Regions from separate parts of the Nonomuraea sp. B19D2 genome, predicted to be linked through region 1. Evidence: riboswitches for the same ligand, from Rfam matches in the RefSeq annotation. Region 1 holds a riboswitch; each other region holds the start of a gene.
What was found. A riboswitch is a leader RNA that binds a small molecule or an ion and turns the genes downstream of it on or off. The one in region 1 is predicted to bind cyclic di-AMP.
Positions count from the first base shown of each region.

Region 2: linked by a shared signal. The riboswitch ahead of ABN273_RS05140 (C40 family peptidase) and the one ahead of ABN273_RS08540 (C40 family peptidase) in region 1 are both predicted to bind cyclic di-AMP.
Region 3: linked by a shared signal. The riboswitch ahead of ABN273_RS18835 (CHAP domain-containing protein) and the one ahead of ABN273_RS08540 (C40 family peptidase) in region 1 are both predicted to bind cyclic di-AMP.
Region 4: linked by a shared signal. The riboswitch ahead of ABN273_RS43125 (CHAP domain-containing protein) and the one ahead of ABN273_RS08540 (C40 family peptidase) in region 1 are both predicted to bind cyclic di-AMP.

Region 1 is NZ_JBEFAK010000003.1:405,457-412,699, reverse strand. It holds gene ABN273_RS08550 (NYN domain-containing protein) at 1-765, shown strand, start outside; gene ABN273_RS08545 (C40 family peptidase) at 877-1,851, shown strand; cyclic di-AMP (ydaO/yuaA leader) riboswitch at 2,272-2,435, shown strand; gene ABN273_RS08540 (C40 family peptidase) at 2,509-3,024, shown strand; gene ABN273_RS08535 (hypothetical protein) at 3,133-3,951, shown strand; gene ABN273_RS08530 (M48 family metallopeptidase) at 3,963-5,324, shown strand; gene ABN273_RS08525 (glycosyltransferase family 4 protein) at 5,333-6,442, shown strand; gene ABN273_RS08520 (AMP-dependent synthetase/ligase) at 6,716-7,243, opposite strand, start outside.
Region 2 is NZ_JBEFAK010000002.1:317,200-324,442, reverse strand. It holds gene ABN273_RS05165 (hypothetical protein) at 1-170, opposite strand, end outside; gene lysX (bifunctional lysylphosphatidylglycerol synthetase/lysine--tRNA ligase LysX) at 597-2,078, shown strand; gene ABN273_RS05155 (NADP-dependent oxidoreductase) at 2,084-3,013, opposite strand; gene ABN273_RS05150 (winged helix-turn-helix transcriptional regulator) at 3,098-3,499, shown strand; gene ABN273_RS05145 (helix-turn-helix domain-containing protein) at 4,186-4,398, shown strand; gene ABN273_RS05140 (C40 family peptidase) at 4,413-5,366, opposite strand; cyclic di-AMP (ydaO/yuaA leader) riboswitch at 5,462-5,611, opposite strand; gene ABN273_RS05135 (amino-acid N-acetyltransferase) at 5,888-6,445, shown strand; gene ABN273_RS05130 (hypothetical protein) at 6,468-7,243, opposite strand, start outside.
Region 3 is NZ_JBEFAK010000009.1:99,325-106,567, reverse strand. It holds gene ABN273_RS18855 (MDR family MFS transporter) at 1-1,200, shown strand, start outside; gene ABN273_RS18850 (LysR family transcriptional regulator) at 1,190-2,053, opposite strand; gene ABN273_RS18845 (alpha/beta fold hydrolase) at 2,112-2,924, shown strand; gene ABN273_RS18840 (YoaK family protein) at 2,936-3,631, opposite strand; gene ABN273_RS18835 (CHAP domain-containing protein) at 3,793-4,464, opposite strand; cyclic di-AMP (ydaO/yuaA leader) riboswitch at 4,477-4,614, opposite strand; gene ABN273_RS18830 (Gfo/Idh/MocA family protein) at 4,729-5,682, opposite strand; gene ABN273_RS18825 (aldo/keto reductase) at 5,702-6,523, opposite strand; gene ABN273_RS18820 (hypothetical protein) at 6,622-7,243, shown strand, end outside.
Region 4 is NZ_JBEFAK010000036.1:26,063-33,305, reverse strand. It holds gene ABN273_RS43155 (DUF305 domain-containing protein) at 1-469, shown strand, start outside; gene ABN273_RS43150 (TetR/AcrR family transcriptional regulator) at 747-1,325, shown strand; gene ABN273_RS43145 (DUF2218 domain-containing protein) at 1,374-1,967, opposite strand; gene ABN273_RS43140 (class I SAM-dependent methyltransferase) at 1,986-2,585, opposite strand; gene ABN273_RS43135 (hypothetical protein) at 2,680-3,489, shown strand; gene ABN273_RS43130 (BlaI/MecI/CopY family transcriptional regulator) at 3,512-3,907, opposite strand; cyclic di-AMP (ydaO/yuaA leader) riboswitch at 4,228-4,372, shown strand; gene ABN273_RS43125 (CHAP domain-containing protein) at 4,388-5,035, shown strand; gene ABN273_RS43120 (hypothetical protein) at 5,081-5,329, opposite strand; gene ABN273_RS43115 (hypothetical protein) at 5,913-6,539, opposite strand; gene ABN273_RS43110 (sensor histidine kinase) at 7,095-7,243, opposite strand, start outside.

The DNA.
Region 1 (7,243 bases):
GCCAAGGCTGCGGTCAGTCGCGCCGAGGAGATGGAGCACGCGGCTGAGGAGGCCAGGACGGCCGCCTCGGCCTCCTCCGTCGCGGGCGAGTCCGAGCTGCGGCGGCTGCGCGAGCGCCTGGCGGACGTGGAGAAGCAGCTCGAGGCCTCGCGCCGGGCGGCCCGCGAGGGCAGGAGCATCGAGGACGCCCGCATCAGGGTGCTGCTCGACGCGCTGCAGGACGCCTCCGCCGGGCTGCGCAGGGAGCTGGCCCTGCCCACGACGATCACCCGGCCCGCCGACTCGGTCGCCGCGATCACCGGCGAGCGGCCCGGCGTGCGCGGCGTGCCCGCACGCGCCCTCGCCGACGACGATCCGCAGCTGCTCGACCAGCTCCTGGCCCTGCCGCAGGTCCATCTGATCATCGACGGCTACAACGTCACCAAGACCGGCTACGGCACCCTCACCCTCGCCGACCAGCGCAACCGGCTGATGACCGGGCTCGGCGGGCTGGTGGCGCAGACCAGGGTCGAGGTGACCGTGGTGTTCGACGGGGCGGAGCTCAACGCCCCCGTGCAGGTGGTGGCGCCGCGCGGGGTGCGGGTGCTGTTCAGCGACCCCGGGGAGATCGCCGACGACCTGATCCGCCAGCTCGTCCGCGCCGAGCCGCCCGGCCGGGCCATCGCCGTGGTGTCGTCGGACCGCGAGGTGGCCGAGTCCGTCAGGCGGATGGGAGCCAGACCCGTTCCGTCTGGCTTGCTGCTGCGCAGGCTGGGGCGGGCCTAGATTACGGACCGGCTGGTTGGCGCTCCATCACGATTTGCTGCGTTTAGGGGATACCTCACCCGCCACTTCTGTACTATTTCGCCCCAGATATCATCCCTGGGAGGCGACACAGTGAGGTTTGGCAGGGTGCCGGTGGCCGCGGGTCTCGCGTTCGGGCTGCTCCTGTCCCCGATAGGCCCCGCCCTCGCTGATCCCAAACCCACGCTCCGGCAGGCCAAGGCCAAGCTCGAGAAGCTCAACGACAAGGCCGACAAGGTCGTCGAACGGTTCAACACGGCCAATGAGCGGTACAAGACGGCCAAGAGCTCGTACACCAAGCTGAACGACAGCTACAAGCGCAAGCTGGCGACCGTCGCGGACCTGCGGGCCGAGGTGATCGGCATGGCCGTCAACAGCTACAAACTCGGCAGCGACCTGACCTCCTTGCCCGGGCTGATCGGCACGGACAACCCCGAGGCCCTGCTGACAGCGCTGACGCTGACCGGGCAGCTGTCGAAGGAGCGGGCGGAGAAGCTGGCCGCGTTCGACCGCGAGAACCGCGGGCTGAAGGCCGAGCGCGACAAGGCGGAGGAGGCGCTGGAGGTCGCGGACAAGGAGCGGGACGGCGTCGAGAAGGAACGCGCGGAGATCCTGAAGCTGATCTCCCAGCAGAAGAAGCTGCTGAGGAGGCTGGACGCCTACAATCCCGGCAATCCGAACAGCGTCGGCATCAAGTACACGGGCCCGGCCTCCGGCAACGCCGCCGCCGTCCTGCGCTTCGCCTACGCCCAGGTGGGCAAGCCGTACATCTACGGCGGGACCGGTCCACGGGGCTATGACTGCTCGGGCCTGACCCAGGCGGCATGGCGCGCCGGCGGCGTGTCGTTGCCGCGTACGACGTGGCAGCAGTGGGCGTGGGGGGCCAACCGCAAGGTCGATTTGACGGATCTCCAGCCTGGGGACCTCATCTTCACCTCGGGCCTGGGTCACGTCGTCATTTACGCCGGCAACGGGAACATCGTCCACGCGCCCCAGACCGGCGACGTGGTCAAGGTCGTCAAGCTCTCCGCCTACGGCGGCCCCATCGTGGGCGTCGTCCGCCCGTAGGCGCGCTTACCGGGCCCTCACGCGCTGAGTGGCTGAACGATCGCTCGTGACGTCTTCTACTATGCACCATAGTTTATGGCGCGGGAGTCTGCATAGTCAGGGCCTGATGGAGACGCGGCAAATGTGAAAAAGGCGACAATCGCGATCTGACAAACGCCTGCGAAAAGAAGTGTGAGCAGTGTCACATTTCGGTAACAGAGCCTGGTGCTCCAGCAGCGATTTCCACTCTTACAAACCGCTTTATCTGATCTTTACAGGCCATGTCTCGCTTTGCCGATTCTTGACGGTTCGGCGTAGCTTCTGGCGACGTCGCGGTGAACGAGCCATGTCCTCCGCGAACCCGCATCGGTCCCTACCGATGCGAGACAGATAAAGATCCGCTGGTCACCGCCCCGTATCCCCGTGTCAATCCCTTGATCGGGCGGTGGCCTGCCGAGTCCGTGCAGCCAGGAGGCACGGAGCCGGGGACCCAGCGATCCCAGTAACCCAGGGATCAGGGGTGAATCGGCGCGTAGATCGCGCCGTAGGGCTACTTCCAGGCCCGAATCCGTCAGCTAACCCGGTAGGCATTCGTGGAAGACTCAAGGAGAAATCCTGTCTACCTCCCCGCATAACCCCCGTCTGTCCCGCTTTGCCCTGAGTGGCGTAGCGCTCACGATGACCGTGACGGCCGGAGGTCTGGTCCTCCATGCCCCAACGGCTCAGGCGGCCACCAGCACGTCGGCCTCGACGGCCAAGGCGGTCACGACCGCCCAGACCTCGACGTCGGCCAAGGCCGCAACGCTCAGGGCGGTCAAGGTCGCCCGGCAGAAGTCCAAGGCCCGCAAGGCTGTCTCAGCCGCCAAGAACCAGATCGGTGACCCGTACCGGTACGGAGGCACAGGTCCTGGTTCGTTCGACTGCTCCGGCCTCGTCCAGTACGCCTGGAAGAAGGCCGGGGTGAAGATCCCGCGCGTGGCAAGCAGCCAGTTCGCCCGCATCGGGAACAAGGTCTCCTGGCGGCACCTCCAGCCCGGCGACCTGCTGTTCTTCAACGGGCTGGGCCACGTGGGCATGTACGTCGGCAAGGGAAGGATGATCCACTCGCCGCGGACAGGCGAACGGGTGCGCATCGACAAGCTGGGCGGATGGCGTAAGGCGTCCTTCGTGGGCGCGGTCCGACCCGGCCTGTGACCAAGCCCCGCCCGAACCCGTTGGTCCGGGCGGGGCTCGTCCCACCGCGTCGGCGCACACGTAAGCGCGGCCGATGTGGCCCTTGTGGGGCGACTACGATCGGGCATCGTGTCCAGGTGGGTGAGTCGGCGGGTCGCGGTGGTCTCCATCGTGCTCCTCGCCGTCGCCCCAGCCAGCGCCCCCACCCCCGATTCTCCGGCCCTCCCGCCGGGGGCCCGCAACCTGTGGCGTGACGACGCGTTCGTCGTCCGTGGCGCGCGGTCCGTCGTCGTCGGCCACCACACCCCACCCGGTGAGCTCCGCGAACTCGCGCGCAGAGCCGACGTGGCCGGGCAACGGGTCTCGGACGTGCTCGGCCGGCCAGTACGACCGCTGATCGTCGTTCCCCGCTCCGCCGCGGAAGCGGCCAGGCTGGCCGGGGTGGGGCGGGTCGACGGGCTGGCCGCGGTGGCCGACGGCGGCCGGGTGATCATCGTCCCCGAGTTCTTCGCCAAGCTGAACTCCACCGGCAAGGACGTCGTACTGGCCCATGAGCTCACCCACGTCGCGGCGGGCACCGACCGCCTGCCCGTCTGGCTCTACGAGGGGTTCGCCGACTACGTGGGATACCGCGACTCCGGGCTCCCCGTGCGGACCGCCGCCGCCGAGCTCGCCGCCGAGGTGCGGTCCGGCCGGTTGCCGGGTGAGTTGCCCGGACCTGCCGCTTTCGCGGCCGACGGGCGGGACCCCCTGCGGCTCGCGCGGGCGTACCAGGAAGCCTGGCTGGCGTGTCGCTTCATCGCTGACCGGTTCGGTGAGGAGACCCTGGTGAGGCTCTACCGTGATGCCCGGGCAGTCGGCGTCGATCAGGCACTCGCCGCGCTGGGCCTCTCCGCGGCCACGCTGACCGCACGGTGGCGCGACTACGTGCGAGACCAGCTCGCGTGAGGGGGAGGCTGATGGGCGAACGGCGAGACACGGACGACGTCGACGGGGTAAGCGCCGGACAGGGGGCGGTGGCGGATGAGGGCTCTGGGGAGGGTGTGTCCGTGAACGGGGACGGGCCGCGCGAAGCCGCGGATGAGCGGCGGCTGAGGCGGCAGGCGGCGGTGGCGGCCGTGCTGCTCGGCCTGATCATTCTGGCCGTGGCGGCCTTCAGCACCCCCTGGCGCCTCCTGGCCTCTGGGCCGCCAGACCCCGCACGCGACTTCACCGCCGCGCAGATCGCCAGGAGCAGGGCGTTCGACGCGGCCGCCACCCTGCCGAGCTACCTGTCGCTGGCGCTCACGCTCGTCCTCGCCGGGCTGCTCGTGGCCACCCCGTTCGGCGCGAAGGCGGTGGGCTGGCTCAAGGGCCCCCGGTGGGTACGGGTGGTGCTCGGCGTCGTCGTCATCACCGCCATCGTCGAGCTGGTCAAGCTGCCGCTCAGTATCTGGTTCGAGACGCTGCTGCGCGATTTCGGCCTGTCCACCCAGGACTGGGGGTCCTGGGCCGGCGACCGGCTGAAGAACATCGGCGTCGAGGCGTTCCTGCTCTGCCTCACGCTGCTCGTGCTCGTGGCGCTGGCCCGCAGGTTCAGGCGCTGGTGGATCCCGGCCGCCGTCGGCGCGTTCGTGCTGACGGTGGTGGTGTCGTTCGTCTATCCGGTGGTGTTCGAGCCGCTGTTCAACGACTTCACGCCCATGCGGCAGGGTCAGCTCCGCACGAGCCTGCTCGCCATGGCCCAGCGCGACGGCGTGCCCGTCGAGGACGTGCTGGTCGCCGACGCCTCGCGCCGGACGACGGCGCTCAACGCGTACGTGTCCGGTTTCGGCGCCACGCGCCGGATCGTCGTCTACGACACGCTGCTCAAGGCCCCGCAGCCGGAGGTCCAGCTGGTCGTGGCGCACGAGCTGGGCCACGCCAAGTACAACGACGTACTCCACGGCACATTCATCGGCGCCCTGGGCGCCGCTCTGGGCGCCATCCTGCTGTTCCTGGTGTTCGACCCGGTACGCCGCCGCACCGGCGTCACGTCGATCGGCGACCCGCGCGCGGTCGGCGCGATCATGGGCCTGATGACCATCGGCTCACTGCTCATGGGCCCCGCCCAGAACCTGGTCAGCCGCCACATCGAGGCCAGGGCCGACCTGCACGCGCTCGACCTGACGCGCGATCCGGCCACGTTCGTCGCGATGCAGAAGCGCCTCGCCGTCACCAACGTTTCCGACTTGTCGCCGGATGCGGTGGAATATGTGCTCTATGCCTCCCATCCCTCCAGCCCAGAGCGCATCGCCATGGCCCGCGCATGGGCCAAGCTGAACGGCGTCCCAGTGCAGTGACACGTGCCGTGACCGATGCCGCGACCGACGGCGTGCCCAAGGTGCTCATCGTCACGAACGACTTCCCGCCCAGGCCCGGCGGCATCCAGTCGTTCGTGCACGGCCTCGCCCTGCGAACGCCGGGCGTGGCCGTCTACGCGCCCGCCTGGCCGGGCTGCGCGGAGTTCGACGAGCGCCAGCCGTACCCGATAGTGCGGCATCCGACGCGGCTCATGCTGCCGACCCCCGCCGTCGCGCGCAGGGCGGCGCGGCTGGTGGCCGAGCACGGCGCGCAGACCGTGGTGTTCGGCGCGGCGGCGCCGCTCGGGCTGCTCGCGCCGCGCCTGCGCCGGGCGGGCGCGCGGCGCGTGGTGATGCTCACGCACGGCCACGAGGCGTCGTGGGCGAGCGCGCCGGGCTTCCGCGCGGCGCTGCGCAGGATCGGCGAGCACGCCGACGTGGTCACCTACCTGGGCGAGTACACGCGCCGGCGCCTGGTCGCCGCCATCCCCCCCGGCAAGCTGGTACGGCTCGCGCCCGGCGTGGACCTCACCCAGTTCCGCCCCGACGCCCCGAAGGCCGAGTTGGGCCTGGACGGCAGGCCGGTGGTCGTCTGCGTGTCGCGGCTGGTGCCGAGGAAGGGCCAGGACCAGCTCATCAGGGCCTGGCCCGCGGTGTTGCGGGCGGTGCCGGACGCGGTGCTGCTGCTCGTGGGCGGCGGACCCCACCGCAGGACACTGGAACGGCTGGCGGGCGGGCAGGAGTCGATCAGGTTCACCGGCACGGTGCCCGCCGCCGGCCTGCCCGGCTACTACGGCGCCGCCGACGTGTTCGCGATGCCGTGCCGTACCCGGTGGAAGGGGGTGGACGTGGAGGGGCTCGGGATCGTGTTCCTGGAGGCGTCCGCCACCGGGCTGCCGGTGGTGGCGGGCGCGTCCGGCGGCGCTCCCGACGCCGTGCGGCCCGGCGAGACGGGGCTGGTCGTGGACGGCGAGGACGCGGGCGAGGTCGCCCAGGCGATCGTCGAGCTGCTGAGCGACCCCGAGAAGGCCCGCAAGATGGGCGCGGGCGGGCGCGACTGGATCGCCCGCGAATGGGCGTGGGACCACGTGGCCGCCCGCTTCCACACTCTCCTCTAGCCCTTGGCGGCCCCCAGCGTCAGACCCGCGACGAACTGCTTGTGCAGCGTCGCCGGCGTGACGCCGATCTCCGCCGCCACCTCCGCCAGCGGGCTCCCCGAGCCGGCGTGGGAGCCGGCGGCGATGGGGAAGTAGGCAGGAACGCGATCCCGTGCTCGGCCGTGTAGTCCACCACGGGCTCGTGCCGGCGGGTGGCCAGGTTGTACACGTTCTGGACGCTGGCGATCGGCGTGATCTCCGACGCCTGGCGCAGCTCGTCCACGCTGACCTCGGCTACCTGCCCTCGTAGAGCTCGTCGATCTCCTTGGCGAAGTCGCGCAGGACCAGGTTGCGCTTGACCTTCAGCGTGGGCGTCAGGTGCCCGCTGTCCTCGGTGATGTCGCCGTCCAGGATCGTGAACTTCTTGATCTGCTCGGCCTTCGACACCTGCAGGTTCGCCCGGTCCACCGCCGCCTGGACGTCCGCCAGCACCGCGGGATCCTCGCGCAGCTCCGTCACGGAGGCGCCGGCGGGCAGTGCCTCGGGATCGAGCGTGATCAGGGCGGCGACGAACGGGCGCCCGTCGCCGACGATCATGGCCTGGGAGATCAGCGGGTGGGCGCGCAGGGCGTCCTCCAGCGGCCCGGGGGCGACGTTCTTGCCCGCCGCGGTCACCAGGATCTCCTTCTTGCGACCCGTGATCTTCAGGTAGCCGTCGGCGTCCAGCTCGCCGATGTCGCCCGTGTGGAACCAGCCGTCGGCGTCGATCACGTCGGCGGTGGCCTCGTCGTTCTTCCAGTAGCCGGGGAAGATGTTCCTCCC
Region 2 (7,243 bases), on a different contig from region 1:
CCGCACTTCTTCGGGTAGTTGCTGTACTGGCCGATCTGGCAGACCTTCACCCGCAGGCTGTGGACGTCGTTCTCCTGGAAGAAGAACTTCTTGTAGCCGGGGTAGCCGCAGTACTTCCTGGATTGAACTCCTCTCCACCATGAATGAATGGTGGAGATTCTTCCCGTCACCCTCAAGTGCGGGGGTTCGCGCTTCACCGACCCGGGCAACCCCGAGTCTCCACGCGCTGTCACCGCCGTTCCGGCGGCCTAGCTGTACCGACAAGGACACGATCTCCCGATGGGCTTGGCTATCGCCTTCCCGTTCGATCACTCGAACCGTACCCACAGTGGCCGAGGGTGTGCAAGAAGTTACGTCAAAGGCGCGCTCGCGCCCCAGGCGGCACTCACGCGGGGGCGGGCCTTCACCTCCCGCCTCAAGGCGGGAGCACTGGCCCGTATCCCGGTAGACCTGGGACCAGCCGCCGTCGAAGTCGCCGGCTCCCCCTCGAGCTCGTGAGATATTGATAAGCGAGGGCTCTTGCACAGGTCCTGCAGCGTTCCTGTAGCGGACCGACGAGGTCTTGCAGTTCGCCATATCCCCTACCCTTTGATGTTGTGAGCGACGAACTTCCCGAGCAGATGCGCATCCGGAGGGAGAAGCTCGACCGCCTTCGCAGCGAGGGCGTCGACCCTTACCCGGTGAATTTCCCACGTACGGCGACCAACGCCGAGGTCAGGGAGAAATACCAGGGCCTGGAGCCCGACACCGCCACCGGTGACACGGTCGCGGTCGCGGGGCGCGTCATGCTCAACCGCGTGGGCGGCAAGCTCTGCTTCGCCACGATCCGCGACGGCGGCGGTGACCTCCAGGTCATGATCTCGCTCGACAAGGTGGGCGAGGAGTCGCTGGCCGCGTGGAAGCGCGACGTCGACCTGGGCGACCACGTGGGCGTCAGCGGCGAGGTCATCACCTCGCGGCGCGGCGAGCTGTCGATCCTGGCCGACAGCTGGCAGATCACCGCCAAGTGCCTGCGCCCGCTGCCGGAGAAGCACGTCGGCCTCACCGACCCCGAGGCGCGCGTCCGCCAGCGCTACGTCGACCTCATCGTCAACGACGAGGCGCGGAAGATGGCCCGCCTCCGCAGCGCCACGGTGCGCGCGGTGCGCGACTTCTGGCACGAGGAGGGCTACCTCGAGGTCGAGACCCCGATGCTGCAGCCCATCCACGGCGGCGCGACGGCCCGGCCCTTCAAGACCCACATCAACGCCTACGACATGGAGCTCTACCTTCGCATCGCGATCGAGCTCTACCTCAAGCGGCTCGTGGTCGGGGGCGTCGAGAAGGTCTTCGAGATCAACCGCAACTTCCGCAACGAAGGCGCCGACTCCACGCACAACCCCGAGTTCACGATGCTGGAGGCGTACGGCACCTACCTCGACTACAACGACATGGCCGACCTGACCCAGCGGATGTACCAGAAGGCCGTGGTGGCGGCCCTGGGCACGTCGGTGGTCGTCCACGACGGGGTCGAGGTGGACCTGGGGATCGCCGAGTGGCCCCGCATCACCCTGTACGGCGCCGTCTCGGAGGCCGTGGGTGAGGAGATCACCACCGCGACCACCCTGGAGGAGCTCCGCAAGCTCGCCGACCGCCGCGAGATCCACTGGGACCCGAAGTGGGGCGCGGGCAAGCTGGTGCAGGAGCTCTTCGAAGCCCTGGTGGAGCACACGATCGTGCAGCCCACGTTCGTCATGGACTACCCGCTGGAGACCTCGCCCCTGACCCGTCAGCACCGGGAGAACCCGCTGCTGACGGAGAAGTGGGACCTGATCGGCTTCGGCACGGAGCTGGGCACCGCCTACTCGGAGCTGATCGACCCGATCGAGCAGCGCCGCCGCCTGACGGAGCAGTCCCTCCTGGCCGCCGGCGGCGACCTGGAGGCCATGCAGCTGGACGAGGACTTCCTGCAGGCCCTGGAGTACGCCATGCCGCCCACTGGCGGTGTGGGCGTGGGGATCGACCGCATGATCATGGCCTTCACCGGCAAGAACATCCGCGAAACGATCCTGTTCCCGCTGGTCAAGCCCACCCACTGACCGGGTCAGGGGACGAGGACGAGGCGGCCGCGGAGGCCGCCGGCGGCCAGGCGGGCGTGGGCGTCGGCGGCCTTATCCAAGGGGTACGTGTCCGCCACCCGCAACGTCAGCCGCCCACCTTCCACAAGCCGCACCACCTCCGCGAGTTGGGCGGCGTCGGCCCGGAAGAACACGGTGGCGACGTCGATCCCACGCAGCCCCACGGGCGCCACGCCCGCGGAGAGGGCGACGAAGGCCCCGCCGTCCCGCACCGCGTCCAGAGCCGCCAGGCCGAGCACGGCCGTGTCCACGACGGCGTCCACGCCCCCGGGGACAAGGGCACGTACGGAGGAGGCCACGTCGTCACCGCGGGGCACGAACCACTCGGCCCCCAACCCTCGTACCAGCTCCTCGTCCCCGGCCCCCGCGATCGCCGCCACCCGGGCGCCGCGCAGCGCGGCCAGCTCGACCAGGTAGCCGCCGACGGCCCCAGCCGCCCCCGTGACCAGCAGCGTACGGCCGGGGCCGACGCCCGCGCGGTCGAGCGCCTGCCAGGCCGTGAGCGCGTTGAGCGGGATCGTGGCCGCCTCCACGGCGGTGCGGCCGCGCGGCGCCCGCGCCACCGCCGAGGCGTCCACCACCACGTACTCGGCCTGCGCCTTCACCGGTAGCTCGAGGCGCGCGACGAGCCCGATGACCTCCTCTCCCACACGGAACGCGGTCCCGTCCCCCACCTGGTCGACGGTGCCTGCGACGTCGAAGCCGAGCCCGTACGAGTCCAGCCTGCGGGCCACGCCGTAGTCCGCGAGCGTCCCTGCGGCCACGGCGAGGTCGAACAGGTTAACCCCGGCCGCCGCCATCTTGATCCGCACCTGTCCGGGCCCCGCGGTGGGCACCGGCACCTCCACGAGCCGAGGAGAGCCGGAACCGCCGATGAGTGCACGCATGTTCGTCATGCCGACGAGCGTAGGTAGAGTTACTCTCTCATGGTAAGTAGGCACCTGGAAGTGCGTAACCCACCCACAAGGAGGAACGGACGAATGGCCACGAAGACGGCGGCGGAGCGGCGCGACGAGGCCAGGCAGGCCTTCGACGCGTACTTCGCCCAATGCCCCTCCAGGAAGCTCCTCGACCGCCTCAGCGACAAGTGGGTCACCCTCCTGCTCAGCGCGCTGGCGGAAGGGCCGCGCCGCTACAGCGACCTGGCCAGGCGCATCGCGGGCGTCAGCCAGAAGATGCTCACCCAGACCCTGCGCGGCCTGGAGCGCGACGGCCTGGTCTCGCGCACACTCACTCCCTCGGTGCCCGTACGGGTGGACTACGCGCTCACCCCGCTGGGCGAGAGCCTGATGCCGCTGGTGGCCGCGATCAAGAACTGGTCGGAAACGCACATTGAGGACGTCGAGGCGGCCAGGGACCGTTACGACGCGGGCAATACCTGACCCCTCACGGGAAGTGGTCGTGGAACTACCTTCTGGCTTGCCGGTTTCCGATCCGCGGGCGGTTGTAAGCATCGGGTCAAGGTCGTCGGCGGGTGTCCCGTTCCATCCTCTCCGGTGCCCGGGTGTCGGCATGATCGCCATGAGGGGCGCCGGGTACGCGCACCCGGAAACCGGGCACTCCGCCGCGGCCGGTGACGCGTGCAGCCCGGTGGCGGCCGGATGATTACCCGCGGGCCAGGCGGAGCACGCGGCTCCGAACAATCCGGTAGGCGCGTCGGGCCGGCCATTTCAATGGCCTGACCTGGATCTCCCGGCGGGATATGAATCGCCGTACAAAGCGAGCGATTGGTGGCTCAACACGCGAGCGGAAGATCTTGCTTGGCGCGCTCAGCCGGCAATGACCGGCTTATGGATCACCCCGAAACTTCGCGCCGAACGGATCAAAATCGGGAACGTCCCGAGGCCCATTGATAGCGTGCGGTAAGGCCCGAAGAGATCACTCATCGCCTGCCGGGCGTCCTGACATATCGCGAGTGCGCCACATATAACGGATCATGTCAATAGCCCCCGTCAAGTGCGACGATTGTCATGCTTGACGTCCTTTCCGCGATGCGTTTACCGTCTCCGAGGAGCGGCTTTGGCCCATCTGTGAGGTCCGAGTTCTGCTGTTGGGGGGAGGGCTCCCGGTGGATGTGCTCACTGAAGGCGTTGAGCTAAGCCATGCGGATTTGGCGCTGCTGGCGGAGCTGGCCAGGGGAGTCACGGTCGATCGGGTGGGCAGACGTCTGGATATCAGCGGGCGCACGGTACGCCGGAGATTACGCGGCATCTGCGACCGCATCGGCGTCGCCACGGCGATCGAGGCCGTGGCCTGGGCCGCGCGCCGCCAGCTGATCTAGCTGCGACCTGGCTGTCAGTCGGCGATGCGCACCGCGCCGGCGAACGGCCGCCTGGCGATCGACGCGATCCGTACGACGTCGCCCGTCTGTGGGGCGTGCACCATCATGCCGCCGCCGATGTAGATGCCCACGTGGTGCAGGTCGCTGTAGAAGAACACCAGGTCGCCGGGCCGCAGCTCCGAGCGCGAGATGTGCCTCCCCGCGGTCCACTGGTTGCCGGTGTAGTGCGGCAGCGAGATGCCCACCCGCTGGAACGCCGCCATGACCAGCCCGGAGCAGTCGTAGGAGTTCGGCCCCTCGGCGCCCCAGACGTACGGCTTGAGCTGCTGTGTGAGCGCCCACCGCGCGGCCTCCGCGGCCTTGCCGCTGCCCGCGATGGGCAGGTTGACGCGCACGGCGCGCGTGCCGGGCTGTCCCGCCTCGCCTAGGGCCCGCTTGAACAGGCTGCTCTCGACCTTGGCCACCATCGTGGTGATCTTGTCGCGCTTGGACTTGAGGTCGTCGACGATCTTCTGGACCTCGTCGATGCGTGCCGTGGCGCCCGCCCTGGCGCGGGCTGCGGCCTCCATGGCCTTGGCGAGCTGGTTGATCTCCTCGCCCTGCTCCTGCTCCAGCGCGTACGAGGTCGCGGCGCGGTTGAGGAAGTCCTCCGGGTCCTTGGAGGTGGCGAACGCCAGGGTCCTGGTGAATCCGCCCGTGATGTAGGCGTTCTGGGCGAGCAGGGCGGCCTTCGCGCGCTTGGCGGCCAGATCCGTCTCGCTGGACGTCAACGTCTTCTGCGCGGCATCGGAGGCATTCTTGGCCGACTTGAGCTTCTCCCGCTGGCCGTTGTACTGCTCGGTCAGCGTCTCGATCTGGGTGTGCAGCTCCTGGGCCTGGGCGGCGAGCTCCTTCAACGAGGGCTTGGGGTCCGCGGACGCCGAACCGACGGGGATGGCGAACAGCAGCGCGGCGACTGTGAGACTCACCACACCGACGTGGCGCGGCCGCCGTGCCCGTTCCGGAGGGCGGGCGTGCTTGCCCGCTGACTTCCCCCCACCGTCACGCGTGCGCTTCACCAATCAGCTCCTCTCATAGACGCCTACCGGGTTAGCTGACGGGTTCGGGCCGGAGCAGCCCTACCGAGAGACTCGGACTCACCCCTGTGATGGCGCTGGAGGTCACCACCTGTGGGTCCCCGGCTCCCCTTTCGGGAATTGAGCGTGCCACCCGTACGACATACGGGGAGCATTGTCGCTGGACACTAATGCACTCCAGGTTCGTGCTCAACCAGAACTGCCAAGTCTGTAGAGGTTTCACAACCGAAGGGTCACAAGGTGATCTCGTGATCACCTGTGCGGAACTGACCTTATGCCCTCTATGTCCGTGCTTTCGCGCTTACCCCCACCGGGTGCGAGCTCCGTGCTCATCTGGCCACGAGATGTAACAGGATGGGCCGAGACATGGGAGTTAGGGCTGAGCCGTAATGAGATCTGTACTCTGGAGAACCATGGAGCAGGTGGCCGAACTGACAGCGCCCGAGACCGCGGTGGTGGTCCGGCGAGCCCGCACGCCCGACGTGCGCGCGGTCAGGCGCCTGGTGGACACCTACGCGGGCGCGGGTCCGCGGCTCCTGGAGAAGGCCACAGTGACGCTGTACGAGGACGTACAGGAGTTCTGGGTGGCCGAGCGAGGCGGACAGGTCGTCGGCTGCGGCGCGCTCCACGTGCTCTGGGAGGACCTCGCAGAGGTCCGCACGGTGGCCGTGGATCCCGAGTGCCGGGGGATGGGCGTCGGCCACCGGATCGTCTCCGCGTTGATCCAGCAGGCTAAAGATCTTGGTCTGCGACGTGTATTCTGTCTCACTTTTGAGGTCGACTTCTTCGCGAGGCACGGATTCCGCCCGATCCAGGGCACACCGGTCTCACACGAGGTCTACGCCGAGCTGCTGGCCTCGTACGACGAGGGTGTGGCGGAGTTCCTCGACCTGGAACACGTCAAGCCGAACACGCTGGGCAACACCCGCATGCTGCTCCATCTGACATCGGGTGACGCGGACCTTGACTAGCTGGAAAGGTGATTGTTGATACCTATGTCGATACGTTGGGCAGGACAGGCATGTGTCCTGACACGTGCCACACGCGCACTCGAAGCGAGGTGACACGGTGAGCACCGGACAGCCGCCGTATCCACAGGACGACTCCGGCGACAACCCCGCCGGCACCCCGGAATACGGACAACAGAACGCGGGTCGCCGCCCCGGCGAGCCCGACCCCGACGTGACTGTGGTCGGCTACCGGGCGGACGATGCCTACGGTCAGCAGCCCCAGTACGGCCAGCAGGGCTACGGCCAGCAGCCCCAATACGGCCAGCAACAGCAGCAGTATGGCCAGCCCCAGCACGGCCAGCAGCCTCAATACGGTCAGCAGGGTTACGGCCAGCCCCAGTACGGCCAGCAGCCGCCCTCGGGCCAGCAGTACGGCCAGCAGCCCCAGGCCCAGCCGGACTACGGCCAGCAGCCCCAGGCCCAGCCGGACTACGGCCAGCAGCCTCAGTATGGTCAGCAGCCCCAGTACGACCAGCAGTACGGCCAGCAGCAGCAGTCGGGCCAGCAGGGCTACGGCCAGCAGCCCCAGTATGGTCAGCAGTCGCAGTCCCAGCCGGACTACGGCCAGCAGGGCTATGGCCAGCAGCCGCCCTCGGGTCAGCAGTACGGCCAGCAGCCGCAGGCCCAACCGGACTACGGGCAGCAGCCTCAGTATGGTCAGCAGCCTCAGTATGGTCAGCAGCCTCAGTACGGGCAGCAGCCGCAGTCCCAGCAGGACTACGGACAGCAGGCTCAGTATGGCCAGCAGCCGCAGTCCCA
Region 3 (7,243 bases), on a different contig from region 1:
CAGCTCATCGCCTTCCGCGCCGTCCAGGGGCTGGGCGCGGGCGGGCTGATGGTCGGCGCCCTGTCGATCATCGGCGTGCTGGTGCCGCCCCGCGACAGCGGCAAGGTGCAGTCGATGGTCGGGGCCATGATGCCGGTCGCGTTCATCGGCGGGCCGCTGCTCGGCGGCCTGCTCACCGACCAGCTGAGCTGGCGGTGGACGTTCTACGTGAACGTGCCGGTCGGTGCCGTCGCCCTGCTGGTCGTGGGCTTCGGGGTCCGGCTGAGGAGCGAGCGGGTCAGGGCCAGGATCGACTACCTCGGCGCGATGCTGCTGACCGCCTGCATCGTGGCCCTGACGCTGCTGGCGAGCTGGGGCGGCACCGCGTACGCTTGGTCGTCGCCGCAGATCCTGGGCCTGGGCGGGGTCTCCGCCGTGGCACTGCTGGCGTTCGTGCGCGTCGAGCGGCGAGCCGAGGAGCCGGTCATCCCGCCCAGGCTGTTCCGTGACCGCAACTTCGCGCTCGCGCAGGTCCTCAGCTTCCTGGTCGGCGCGGTGATGATGGCTGTGATGTCCTACCTGCCGCAGTACATGCAGTACGTCCAGGGCGCCTCACCCACGGCCGGCGGGATGCTGCTGTTGCCGCTGATGTTCGGCATGCTCGGGGCGCAGCTTGTCACCGGCCGCCTCATCAGCCGCGACGGCCGGTACCGCAGATATCCGATCCTCGGCGGCGGCGTGCTCGTCGTCGGCGTTCTCGTGCTCACCTGGCTGGGGGTGGGCACGGGGACGGCGCCGGCCTCCGCGCTCACGCTGGTCGCGGGGGTGGGGATGGGACTGCTCACGCAGAGCTCCCTGCTGCTCACCCTGAACAGCGCCGAGCCGCGCGACATGGGCGCGGCCGGCGGGACCGTCACGCTGCTGCGGACCATCGGCGGATCGCTGGGGATCGCCCTGCTGGGCGCGATCTACGGCAGCCGGATGGAGGCCGGGCTGGCCGGCCGGCTCGGAGCCGGGACCGCCGAGCGGCTGGCCGGCGGCGGCGGGCTCACGCCCGAGCTGGTGTCCGCGATGCCGGACGCCGTACGGGACGCGGTGCGCGAGGCGGTCAGCGGCGGACTGCGGGGTGTGCTGGCAGGGGCCGCGGTCCTGGCGATGATCGCGTTCGCCGCCGCGTGGTTTGTCCGGGAGGTGCCCCTCCGTACGGAATCTACAACGTAAAGGCGGCCAGCTGGTCGAGAAAGGCCCGGGCCGCCGGGGCACAGTCGGCCGCCGACGGGACGGCCAGGGCCAAGGAGCGGGTCATCGCCGGTTCGAGCGGCCGCGTGACGACGGCGCCCAGGTCGGCGGGCAGGCCCAGGGTGGGGACGATGCTGACGCCCAGCCCCGCGGCCACCATCTCCAGGATGGCGGCGGGGCCGCCGGCCTCGAAGGCGATGTCGAGCCGGACCTGGGCAGCCATTGCCGCACCCATGATCAGGGGGCGGCAGCCGGCTGTGGTGAGGATGAACGGCCGGCCGCTCAGGTCGGCGAGGGCGATGGCCGGGCGGGCGGTCAGGGGGTGGCCGGCGGGCAGCACGGCGACCATGTCGTGGGTGCTGAGGTGGACGGTGTGCAGGCCGGGGGCGGGGAGGGTGACCACGCCCACCTCGGCGGCGCCGCGGTGCAGCCATTCGCGGATGTCGTCGTCCACCCCCTCGAACAGGCGGACCCGTACCTGCGGGTAGCGGTCGGTGAAGGCGCGCAGGAGCCTGGCGATGAGCGTGCCGGTGGCGCTGGGGAGGCTGGCCAGGCGCAGCTCGCCGGTGATCTGGCCGGCGGCGGCGGCCACGTCGGCGCGGATGAGGTCGAAGTGGCGCAGGGTCTCGCGGGCCCGGGCGAGTGCTGCCTGGCCGGCCTCGGTGAGGGCGATGCCGTCGCGGTGGCGGACGAACAGGGCGGCGCCGAGCTCGCGCTCCAGGGTGGCGATGGCGCGGCTGACGGCGGGCTGGGACATGCCAGTGTGGTCGGCGGCGGCGGTGAAGCCGCCGTGCTCGGCGACCGCGACGAGCACCCGGAGCTGCGCCAATGTCATACCGGCATACCTTAGTTGGTATTTGACCATGAGGGGGGCAGAACATCATGGTTATGGCATGTCCAAGCGAATGACGGTCGAGGTCGACGGCCGGATGGCCAGTTATCTGACGGCGGGCGAGCGGGGCCCGGTGGTGTTGCTGCTGCACGGCACGTATTGGAGCCGGGTCTGGGAACCGGTGATCGACGATCTGGCGGCGGCGGGGTTGCGGCCTGTGGCGGTCGATCTGCCGGGGCTGGGGCGTTCCGAGGGGGAGCTCACGGCGGAGACGGCGGCGGTGCCCGCGCTGGCGGCGTGGGCAGGGCGGTTCGCGGCCGCGGTGGGTGCGCGGGCGCCGCTGCTGGTGGCGGGGCACGACATCGGGGGCGCCGTCGCGCAGCACCTGCTGGTCGAGTCGGAGGTGGCGCGGCTGGCTCTGGTCAATTCGGTCACGTACGACTCGTGGCCGGTGCCCGGGGTGGCCCGTTACCGGGATCCCGCCGTGGTGGCGGCCACGACCGTGGAGGAGTTGCTGGCCGCGCGCCGCAAGGCCGTCACGATCGCGCTGGGCCGGCCCGCCGCCGAGGCGGAGCTGGCCGATTACCTGGATCCGTGGCGTGACCTGCGGGTGGGCCGGTCGTGGATGGCTCTGGCGGGCGCGGCCGACAGCCGCTACACCTTGGACCTCGTCCCCGCGCTGAAGGCGGATGAGACGCCGAAGCTGCTGGTGTGGGGTGAGGACGACACGTTCCAGGAGGTCCGGTACGCCGAGCGCTTCGTCGCGGAGATCCCGAACAGCACACTCGTGCGCATTCCCGGGGCGGGGCACATCCCGATGGAGAACGACCCGGCCGGGGTCGCGCGGGCTCTGGCGGACTTCTTCCTCTCCTGAACCCCGTCGGCTCAGCTCGTGCGGCGGGTGCGCCTGCGGGCCACGACGGCGACGACCGCGAGGAGGGTCAGGGCGGCGGCCAGCGGGAGTGCGGGGCCGACGTGCAGGTGGAGTGCGGCGCCGGTGAGGGCGCCGAGGAACATCGCCACGACGGACGCGGACCTGCGCAGGGCCGACCGGCCCGGGATGTCGGCGGCCAGGCCCGTGAGGGTGGTGGTGAGGACGTTGGTGACCAGGTCGGGGACCGCCAGCGCGCGTACGGACGCGTTCTGCAGGCCCATGCCGTACGCGAGCAGCCCGATGAGCGCCGCCCTGGCACCGGTGTGATGGTGTCCTGACACCAGGGCCACGGTGAGGGCGGCGGCGACCAGCAGGGCGTGTGCCGCGGTGGCGGCGGCGAACGCGCGCCGGGCGTCGCTCGTCCGCCTGGTCACCTGCCCGGCGGTCCAGGCGCCCGCCCCGAAGGCCGCGAGGGCCAGGGGGGAGGCCCATTTCGACAGCTCCTGGTCTCCGGCCAGGGCGAAGCCGAGGAAGACGATGTTGCCGGTCATGTTGGCCACGAAGACGCGGCCCAGGCCGAGGAAGCTGATGGCGTCCACGAGGCCGGTGACGAGGGCCAGGAGGATCAGCAGGGCGGGCAGGACGCCGTGCGGGTTCCCGCCGCGGGGGAACAGCCCGTCGGCCACCCACCGGAGCCCGCCCCTCACGGGCGTCCCGCGATCTCGGCTCCCGGGCGGGGGCTGGGTCTCATGGCCGGCTCCTTGGCGAGGTTCGCGCGTGGCTGCCCCAACCCCCTTCCCCTGGAGGATGGTGGGATGCGAAGAGCGCGCGCCCCCGGAGGGGACGCGCGCTCGTGTGGTGAAACGGGTCAGCCGGCGTACTCCGGGTAGCCGTAGCCGACGACCTGGGACTTCGGACGGACGCGCTCCTCGACCTTGCCGTTGCCGGTGTTGCCTTCGACGGTCGAGATGGTGCCGTCGCCGTTGTCCTTCTCGACGAACCCGACGTGGTTGATGTCGTCGAGGCTCTTGCTCCCGCTCCAGGAGAAGAACACGACGGCGCCGGGCTTGGCGGCATCGCCGAAGCGGTGGTTGGCCTGGAACCACTTGGCGTGGGCGACGGTCCAGGCGTCCCAGCCGACCTGCGGGCGGGCGCCGGTCTGCTCGCCGACCCAGGAGACGAACATCGCACACCAGGGCGCGTTGATGTAGTCGGCGCGCTTGCCGCCGTCACGGGCGATGGTCTCCGCGGCGCGCTGCGAGTTGGCGTACCACTTCTGGAACTTGGTGCCGCCGCCGTAGGCGTTCTCGGAGATGCCGACCTGGGACTTGGCGAGCTCCAGGACCTGGGAGGCGGTGACGTTGACCTTCGTCTCCCTGGACTTGGCGTGGTCGTCTTGCGTGGCCGCGGTGGCCGGCTGCTGCTCTGTGGCGGCGGCCGTGCCCATGTGGGCGCCGAGCCCGGAGGCCAGTACGGTCGCGCCGAGCACGGCTCGGGCGATGTTGGTCTTCGTGGCAGCGGTAAAGCGGAACTTGGCCATCGAGGCGGTTACTCCTTGCTTCCATGCCGCTTACCGGGTTAGCTGACGGGTTCGGGCGTGGAAGCTGCCCTACGGCACCGAAGTGCCGATTCACCCCAAAGGACGTGGGTCCCCGGTTCCGCCCGAAGGCGGATTCAGCGGTCACAGGACGGTCCTGTGATGTGTCGCGATGGTCGGACATTGCCGGACAAACCGGACGAATGCCTCAAGAATGCCTCAAATGTAATGCATAAGGCAAGAGGCTACAAATTTGTAACGACCCGGCTAGGCGAGTTGCCCCCGGGCCGCGGCCAGGAGCCCCATCATGGCAAGGGACTCATCAAGCGGCATGACCGAGCTTTCGGTCCTGCCTTCGGCCGTCGCGGCGCGGACTTCGCGGAGCTCTCCGGCGTATCCGTTGTCCGCCGGATCGAGCACATGCTCCTCCGGCTCCATGGAGGGCCCGGAGAGCAAAATCCGCCGCGGCGCCCAGAACGGTGCCTGGATGTCCGCCCGCATCTGAGTACCTACAACACAGGCATGGTTCGGGTAATTCCCGAGCAACGAGGTTTCTACGAGAGCCCGCCTGCCGCCGGGGTAGAGCAAGATCCCACCGGCCTCCGCGTCCACTCCGTTGGGCGCAAGGGAGCCGGTGATCCGCAGGTCGGAGGGCATGCCGAGGAGCAGCTGAGCCAGGCCGAACGGGTAGATCCCGAGGTCGAGCAGGGCCCCGCCGCCCAGCTCCGGCGCCCACAGCCGGTGGACCGGATCGTAAGGCTTGGCAAAGCCGAAGGAGGCTTGCACGGAGCGGATGTCGCCGAAGCGCTCGTCGGCCGCGATCTTCTGGATGAGGGGGTTGAAGCGCATCCACATCGCTTCCATGAGGAACACGCCTGCCTCACGGGCCAGCCGCACCATCTTCTCCGCGTCGTCCACGGTGGCGGCCAGCGGCTTCTCGCACAGCACGGCCTTGCCCGCGGCGATGGCGGCCTCGGCCACCTGCAGATGCTGGGCGTGCGGCGTCGCGACGTAGACGGCGTCCACGGCCGGATCGGCGCACATCTGCTCATAGGAGCCGTACGCCGACTCCGCGCCCAAAGTGGCGGCCAGCGCCTGCGCCCGTCCTAAGTCCCTGGACCCGACGGCGGCCACCCGCATTCCGGGCTCGGCCACGATGGCCGCTCCCACGGTCCGCGCTATACCGCCTGTCGCCGCGATGCCCCACGCAAAATCCCGCACGTGGGAGATCGTAGACGAATCACGTCATGTTGAACGTGTCGGGATCGGGGCCGAAGCGCCGGCCCCTGTTCAGCGCGCCGATGGCGGCCATGTCCTCGGGATCGAGGATGAAGTCGAACACGCCGATGTTCTCGGCGATCCGCGACGGGGTCACGGACTTGGGGATGACGACGTTGCCCAGCTGCAGGTGCCAGCGGAGCACGATCTGCGCGGGCGTCTTGCCGTACTTGCCGGACAGCACGGCCAGCGCCGGGTCGTCGAGCAGTCCCTGGCCCTGGCCCAGAGGGCTCCACGCCTCCGTGAGGATGCCGTTGGCCTCGTGGAAGGCGCGCATCTCGCGCTGCTGCAGGTACGGGTGGAGCTCGATCTGGTTGATCGACGGGACGATGTCGGTCTCGTTCATCAGCCGGGTCAGGGTGGCGATCGTGAAGTTGGAGGTGCCGATGGCCTTGGCCCGCCCGTCACGGTAGATCTTTTCCATCGCCTTCCACGCCTGCACGTACTTGTCCTGCTGCGGCACCGGCCAGTGGATGAGGAAAAGGTCGATGTAGTCGAGGCCGAGCCGGGCCAGGGACTCCTCGAAGGCCGCCTCGGCGCGTCCGTGGTCGGCGTTCCACAGCTTGGTGGTGACGAAGACCTTCCTGCGCGGCAGCTCCGATTCGCGCACGGCCTGGCCGACGCCCTCCTCGTTGTCGTACGCGGAGGCGGTGTCGACGTGCCGGTAGCCGGCCTTCAGCGCGGTCGTGACGGCCTGCGCGGCCTCTTCGGCGGGGACCTGCCAGACGCCGTAGCCGAGCTGCGGGATGTGCACGCCGTCGGTGTTGAGCAAGAGCGAGTTCATACCGTCCATTGTTCACGTCGCGTTTCTGGGGGCTTAAGGCGGCGGGGCTAGCTTGAAGCGGTCGTGAACGGGCCATCACCCGGCTGGGAGGAGCAGGAGTGGTCGAACAGGCGTCGGCCTGGGTGGAGTCCCCGCTCCAGATGCTGTGCGCCGTCGAGGCCCACTTCGCGGGGCTGCTGGGCCCCCGGACGGTCGTCGTGCCGCGCTCGGGCCTGCGGCCGCTGAAGGCCACGCGCCGGGAGCTGAGGTCTCTCGGGCTGCCCGACGGCCTGGAGCTGGCCGAGCCGCGCGAACGCATGCCCAGGCGCGTGCAGGCCGTCGGCGACGCCTTCTCCGGCAGGGTGCAGCTGCGCTGGCTGACCTCGCGTCCCGGCCGCATCGTGATCGTGGACGACGGCCTGGCCACCCTCCGGCTGCTCGAGCTGCTGGCCGCGGGGCCGTACCGGCCGCTGCTGCGGGCCAGGGCCCAGCCGACCGGGCTGCGCTCCGCGCTGGGCCTGGCGGCCGCGCTGCGGCTGCGCCTGAGCGACGTGTCGGTCTTCACCGCCCTGCCCGTCGACAAACCCCTGGAGGACGCGGTACGGCGGGCCGGAATCGATCTGGTACGCCACCAGTTCGCCTGGCTGCGGGCCCAGCCGCCCAGCGCCGAGGTGCCCGCGGAGCGCACGGTCGTCCTCGGCACCTCGCTGGTCAGGAACGGCCTGGTGCACCGCGACCACT
Region 4 (7,243 bases), on a different contig from region 1:
TCAACCGAGCGCCGAGTTCAACAACGCGGACGTGCGGTTCACGCAGATGATGATCGCGCACCACCAGCAGGCCATCCAGATGGCCGAGCTGGCCTCGACGCGAGCATCGAACACGGAGGTCAAGGACCTGGCAGAGAAGATCAAGGCATCCCAGCAGCCGGAGATCGAGACAATGCAGGGCTGGCTGGAGGCTTGGGGGAAGCCGATGCCGACCGGCGACATGGGGCATGAGATGCCGGGCGGGATGTCCGACGCGGACATGCAGAAGCTGGAGAAGGCCCAGGGGGCCGCCTTCGACAAGCAGTTTCTCAAGCTGATGATCGTTCACCACAGGGGAGCGATCACCATGGCCCGCGCCGAGCGGAAGCGTGGAGAGAATCCGCAGGCGAAGCAACTGGCGGAGAAAATCATCAGCGACCAGCAGGCCGAGGTGGAGCAGATGCGGAAGATGCTGGACCGGCTCCAATAAGGAATGGCTCTGTTCGACTAGATCGGTCGCTGAGCGACTATGCGGTGGTGCGGCTCGCACGGGTCCCGTGCGAGCCGCACCGAAGATCAGCGGACGTAAGCGACCAGGATGCCCATGGCAAGGTGCGGGGCCGTGGAAGCGGCAGGTTGCCACCTCGTGGAAGCGTGACCTGCCGCGTGGCGGACCCGGATTGTCACACGCGGACGTGCGGCGGGGAATCAGGAGAGTCTTGTTTAAGACATGCTGTCAGGTATGCGACAGTTCGTAGACTAGCCGGATGCCGAAGCTGTGGAACGAGACGATCGAGGCCCACCGGCGTACCGTGCATGACGCGATCCTTGACGCCACCGTCGAGCTGGTGCGGGAACGTGGGCTGCTGGGGGTGACGATGTCGCAGATCGCCGAGAAGACCGGCATCGGCCGTGCGACGCTCTACAAGTACTTCCCCGACGTCGAGGCGATCCTGCTGGCCTGGCATGGTCGCATGGTTGCCGCACATCTGGAGCACCTCGCCCAGACCGCCCAGCGCGAGAGCGACGTCGGACGGCGGCTCGTGGCCATGCTCGAGACGTACGCTCTGATGCACCAGCGAATGGCACGGCACGGGTTTGCCCCCGATCTCGTCGCGCTCCTGCACCGGTCCGAGGACGTCGGCCAGGCCCAGCAGCGGTTGCACGCCATGCTGCGCGACGCGCTCGCCGACGCCGCCCGGGCCGGGCAGATCCGTGCGGACGTGCCGGCGGACGAACTGGTCATGTTCTGCCTGCATGCTCTGCAGGCGGCCACCGCCCTGCCCGCCGAGGACGCCGTCCAGCGGCTGGTCGCGCTCACCTTGGCAGCGCTTAGAGAGAGCTGAGCCGAGACAGGCGGTCCGCGACGGCTTCCATCTGGCGGTCGCGGCTCTTCAGCGGGCCCTGGAGGAGGTGCGGCGGCGCCGGAGGTGGATGGCGACGAGAGCGCCCTTCGCCAGGACCATCGCCAGGATCATCGCCAGCACGGCGTCCGCGCCCAAGCCCGCCCAGTGCGGAACCGTCAGCACACCGGCGCCCAGCCCCATATGCACGGCAACGGCCAGGACGGCGGCCGATGTGAGGGCGACCGCGGTGTGACGCCTCCTGCGTAGGGGGACAGAGGAGGCGCTGGTGGTTCCGTCGGGATGGCGCCACTCCACAGTCAGGTTGTCGCGGCGGCCTATTCTGGTGATGTTCCTGGTGAGAAGGGCTTGGATGCGCTGCAGGCCGTCCTCGTCCACGGCCTCGACGTGCAGCGTTAACTCCTTGGGAGTGGCCCGCAGGGTGCAGGTGCCCCAGTCCAGGCTGATGGTGCCATCCGTCTCGGACCACTTGGCCTCGACGTTCTTCGGGCGTTCGCCGCCAATGTGCGGGCCGCGGTTGGCGTGGCTGGGGAAGCCGTGCCCCATCTGGCTGGCATGGCGGCACAGCTGGACGAGGTAGCGGCTGGCCCGATCGGTTGTGATGTGCGCTTCGGCGGTCGGCATCGCGGTCCTTTCGCGTGGTCAGATTCTGGTGATGGCGGCGAGCCAGGCCAGGACGCCGTCGGGGATGGCGGTGTTGTCGATGGTCCTGGCCTCGATCGAGTCGAGCTTCCAGCCGTCGGCGAACGCGTCCACGATCTCCTCCCGCGTTACGCGTCGCGGCCCGTACTGGCCTTCGCCGGGCTGCTGATCGCTGAAGCACAGCAGGAAGAGACGGCCGCCCGGCCTGACGACCGAGCGCAGGCTCTCCACATAGAGGGGCCGTTCGTCGTCGCCGAAGATGTGGAACACCAGGGAGTCCAGCACGGTGTCGAAGAACTCGCCGAACTCGGCCAGCCTCAGCACGTCGTGCTGGAGGAAGCGCGCTGTGAGTCCCCGTTCGCGCGCCTTGTCTCGGGCGCGGTCGATCGCTCTGGGGGCGAGATCGATCCCGGTGGCGTCCAGGCCACGAGCGGCGCACATGAGGGCGTGCTCCCCGGTGCCGCAGCCGACGTCCAGCACCCGGCCCCGGATGGCGCCGGCGTGGGCGAGGTCGAGGAACGCCGGTTGCGGGCGGCCGGTGTCCCAGGGAAGCGGAGTGCTGTAGAGCTCCTCCTGCGGCCCGTGTGGCGTATCAGTCATGGAAGTGTCGTTCGGTCTCTCCGATGAGCATTATGTATCTGATATATACACCATGTCTCGCAAAATCGTAGAGCCGACAAGGCATCCATACCGCATGAGCTCTCTTGAAGTCCCGGACGCCCGCCTCTACTACGAGATCCACGGCATCGGCCCTCTGATGGTCCTGATCACTGGGGCGCCCGGCGTGGCCGACATCTACCGAGCGGTCATCCCGTACGAGCCGCCCGCCCTGCGGCTGCTCCCCGACGGCGACACGTGGGCGGACTTCTTCTCCGAGGTCTACGACCTATACCTGCGAGAAGGGATCGAACGTGAGGAGCGAATGACAGTGGTGGGCCAGGAAAGAGCTGACGCCGGGCACCAGGGCGACCGCTGTCGGTCCGCTCAGCAGCAGTCCCACGCTGAGCACCCCGGCCAGGCGTTCTACCCGCTTGAGCGGAGATGCGGGATGGAGCATACGACGTACGCGAACCAGCGCGGTCTCCCCACCGGTGCCGAGCGCGAAGGCGGACGTCCGGCCGGTGGCCAGGCCGACCAGTGCGGCGGCGATCTGCTCGGGCGAGAGGCTCCGCAGCGCACCGGTAGTGATCACGGTTTGGGCGTTCCTGCCCGGCAGGCAGTAGGCCAGCCGCTCGTCATGGTCGAGCACTACCGCATCCAGGTCGCCGTCGCGCCGGCCGAGCAGAGCGAGCAGCTCCGCGTGCTCGCGTCGTTCCATGCCGGTCCTGGTCAGGACGACGGCGCCGCACGAGAGCACACGGACGACTGTGGCGCCCGCGACCAGGAGCGCACCGGCCGCCGTCAAGCCCTCGCCGTCGGAGAGCATGGCGGCACACGCTTCGAACAGCCCGGCCAGGCTACTCGCATGAGTCTCGGCAACCAGATCGCGGCGGCCACTATATAGAGCGCCAGGACGACGGCCGCGATCACGCCGGCCCGCCTTTGTAAGGGAACACCTGCAGGGCAGCCTGGAGCGCGGTCGCCTCCTCCGGGGTGAGCCGTTCGAGGAAGTGCACGAGTGTGGCGGCCTGGTTGCCGCTACCTGCCAGCACGGCCCGCATCAGATCGGCTGTGTAAGCCTCTTTCGACGAGATGGGCTCGTAAATATAGGCACGGCCGACGGGCTTGCGCTTGAGCAAACCCTTGGCGTGCAACTTGTCCATCACGGTCATCACGGTCGTGTAGGCGATGGTGCGCTGCTGTTGCAGTTCCTCCAGCACTTCACGAACGGAGGCAGGCCGTCGCCGGGCCCACATCACCTCCATGATGGTGGACTCGAGCTCCCCTAGACCGCGCATCATGCCGTTGATGCTACCGGCCATCGTAGTGATTCTTATTGGTCGACTTCCCTGGTCTGGGCCACTTGCCGGGTCGGACTGGTCGACTCAGGAGAAGGCATGTACGGACGGCCGTAGTGGTCAGCAGTCATGTCGCTGCACCGGAAAGGTAAAAAATCGCGCTCAAAACCCCTGCCCGGCAAGGGATTCTGCCACATCTGGTCAAACCGGATTTGCACCGTTCTATGCATATTTCTTACATTTGGTGGACCTGGGGCCGCACCAGCACAACTGCTTTACGCGGGGAGGTGCGTCCCTGATTGCCGAGACCGCGCTCCACCTGTACGGCAGCATGCCCGCAGGGCAGGGTGCGGCCGCCGAATCCGCGAAGAGAGCGGAACCGGGGACCCAATTTCTTGGGGTGAATCGGAACACCCGCGAGGCAGTTCCGTAGGGCACTTCCAGGCCCGAACCCGTCAGCTAACCCGGTAGGCGGCATGGAAGCAAGGAGCAGCAAACCCCAGCATGACCAAGAACGTACTTTCTCGCGCCTTCGGGTCGGCGAACAGTCCCCGGCTGGTGCTTGGAGCCGCAGTCGCCGCAGGGGCCATCTTCACCGGCACCCCCGCCCTTGCTGCGGACCACCAGAACGACCGCACGGTCGCCCAGCAGAAGCCCGCACAGGTCACGGCGGACGCGGTAATCAAGATCGCGGAATCCCAAGTGGGCGTGACCGAGAACGCGGCGGGTGGCGGCACGCCGTTCCACCAGTGGTACATGTCCTCGCCCCGCGCCATGGAAACCGTCGCCCGTGACGGGGGGAACATCCAGGCGTACGCGAACGCTCCATGGTGCGCGATGTTCGTCTCCTGGATCGGCGAGAAGGCCGGCGCTCGTCCCACCATGGGCTGGGACGCCTACACCATCACCTGGGCCAAGTGGTTCCAGAACAACGGCCGGTGGGGCACCGTCGCCAAGCCCGGCGCCGTCGTCTACTTCTCCTGGGACGACAAGACCGTCGACAGCATTGACCACATGGGCCTGGTCAAGAAGGACAACGGGGACGGCACGATCACCACGGTCGAGGGCAACACCGGCAACGGCAAGGTGGAGGAGCGGATCCGGCCCACGTCGCAGGTCGTGGGCTACGGCTACCCGCAGTACAAGGCCTGAACGAGCGCAACTGATCGGGACGGGGCCGACTGGGCCCCGTCCCGATCATGCGTTGTGCGCCCAGCATGGGCGATTGCCTGGGGGTGAAAATCCGAGCGCCACGAGCAGGGCTGAACCACGGCTTGCCAAGCGGTGACGGCGTTCGGGCATGACCAGCAGATAGCCGGACGGCCCGTCCCACCGGTCAAGCCCGGCGACAAGCCCTGCCCGCCCGTGCACCGTGGACGGGATCGTTTGTTGCGGCAGACCGCGATGGCGTTGCGGCAGGGCGAGCACGTGCACGAACAGAAGCATTCTCGCGAGGTCACGGTACGCCGGATGGCGCTGTCGAGGACTGCTCGGTCGTGGCCAACGGTGGTGAGCATGGCCTGCAAGCCAAGCTCCTTCTCGGTATCACTTGTTCGGAGGCCGGTGCGTCGCTTGCTTTGCCCGGTGGTGAGGTGGAAGGCCAGTGGATGGCAGAGCGCTTGAGGCAGCCCGCGCTCAGACACCGTGAACGGAGATACCACCCCCGGTGAAGCCGCCTGTGCCACCTGTGCGGCCCCTCGGACGGGTTCCCCCGGTCCTGGCGCAGCGCCCGCGTTGCCTGCTGCTTCTGGCGCTCTGCCCGAAGAAGCGCGCGTAGTTGCGCCGACTCCAGGTCAACGCTGATTCCACCGCCGTGGCGTATGCACGGGCCAGGCCATGCCGGAGTCGGTGGCAGCGAACGCCAGTGAGCCGGTCGAGCTTGCCAATGTAGTCAGCGCCCACCTCCGTGAGGGTGCCGTCGTCATGGAACAGGACTGGGTTGTCCTCGTGCCGCGAGTGGAGCATCAAGGTGTCGCCGCGGTCGGCGTGTTGCTTCAGCCAGTGGGTCGGCGTGCTCGGGTTGCAGCCATCATGAGGAGTTCGGGCGCAATGATCCCAGCACTCTGCCCGTCAGCAGGAGTCCAATGACCGGAAGGGCCCAGCCGATGCGCAATGGGAGCGCCGCCAGCCATTCGGGGATGCCGCTGAGCACGATGCCGGTGGCGATTACCGGGAGGCCGCGAGCGTCGATACGGGCTGCCTGGCGTTCCTGCTCGATCATGCGATCTTCCAGCTTGTCGAAGCGGCCCTGGAGGGTTGCCGCCAGTTCGGCGAGTTGTTTGTCCCTCGCGCTCTTTTCGTCGGCGAGGGAGGTCATGAGCTGGTTGAGACGGCCTTCGACGCTGCGGAGGTAGGCGTACACCATCGCGACCTGGTCGGCGACTGGCTGGTCGGTGAGCCGAGGTGGGGGCGCGTTCATGATCGTCGTGTTGCCGAACGTCTCACCGGAGCCGGATGCGCTCAGGCTGAGGGGTTGCGGCGAAGGTTTCCGGATGCGATCGAACTGCGCCCGCATCCACGAGGCAGAGGGCTGGAGGAGTGCCCGCCATCCGGCGGGGCTGATGATGATCGCCCCGATCACGGCGATAACGACACCGACGCCCTTGTTGACTTCGGCGAGGATGGCAGCCTCGGTGACGACGCTCGTACTGTTCACGAGCGCTGAGGTTATCTACAATGGCACGATCTGCCAGGGATGCCACGCTGGAGGCGATTTGGCTGTTACATCCTGGCCCTACTGTCCTGACTCAGTCGAAGTGATGCCCGTCGTGGCGCGCTCACCTGTGGCGCATCAGATGCGCTGGTTGGCTGAACGGGGCGGCATTGGGCTGCCTGAGTCGAGGCATCCAGTCGATGCTCCTTCCGCATCAGCTACCGGTGAACGGGAGAAGGCTGGAACCCGCGTGAAACCCGGTGCACGTGCGATTCCCTACAAGAGATAGACGCCCGGATTTCCTCGAATGTGACAGGATGCCGCGCGCTCAGACAGGCTGTGGGGCTGAACGCGGTTTTAATCCGTATGTTCCAGGTTCGAGACCCGGGCGCCCTACCACTCCGACCTGCGGTTTCCCGTGCCGTCCGACCACCACCACCCCAGCCCTGGCGTGATCATGCTGCCGGCATCGCGGGAGGTGCCAGCGATCCTGCTGATCCTGGACGAGGGCAAAGAGGTCCTCGGAGATGCGGCGATCCGGGGAGATTCGCCAGGCGTTCAACGCGGCCGGCTGCGCCTCGCCTTCTCCCCTTGCGGATGATTCGCGTTGCGCGTGGTGCATCCGGGAAGGTGGAGCGCGAACCGCGCGCCGCGGGGGCTGTCCTCAAGGGTCAGGGTGCCGTTGTGGGCGTGCGCGATCTGCCGGG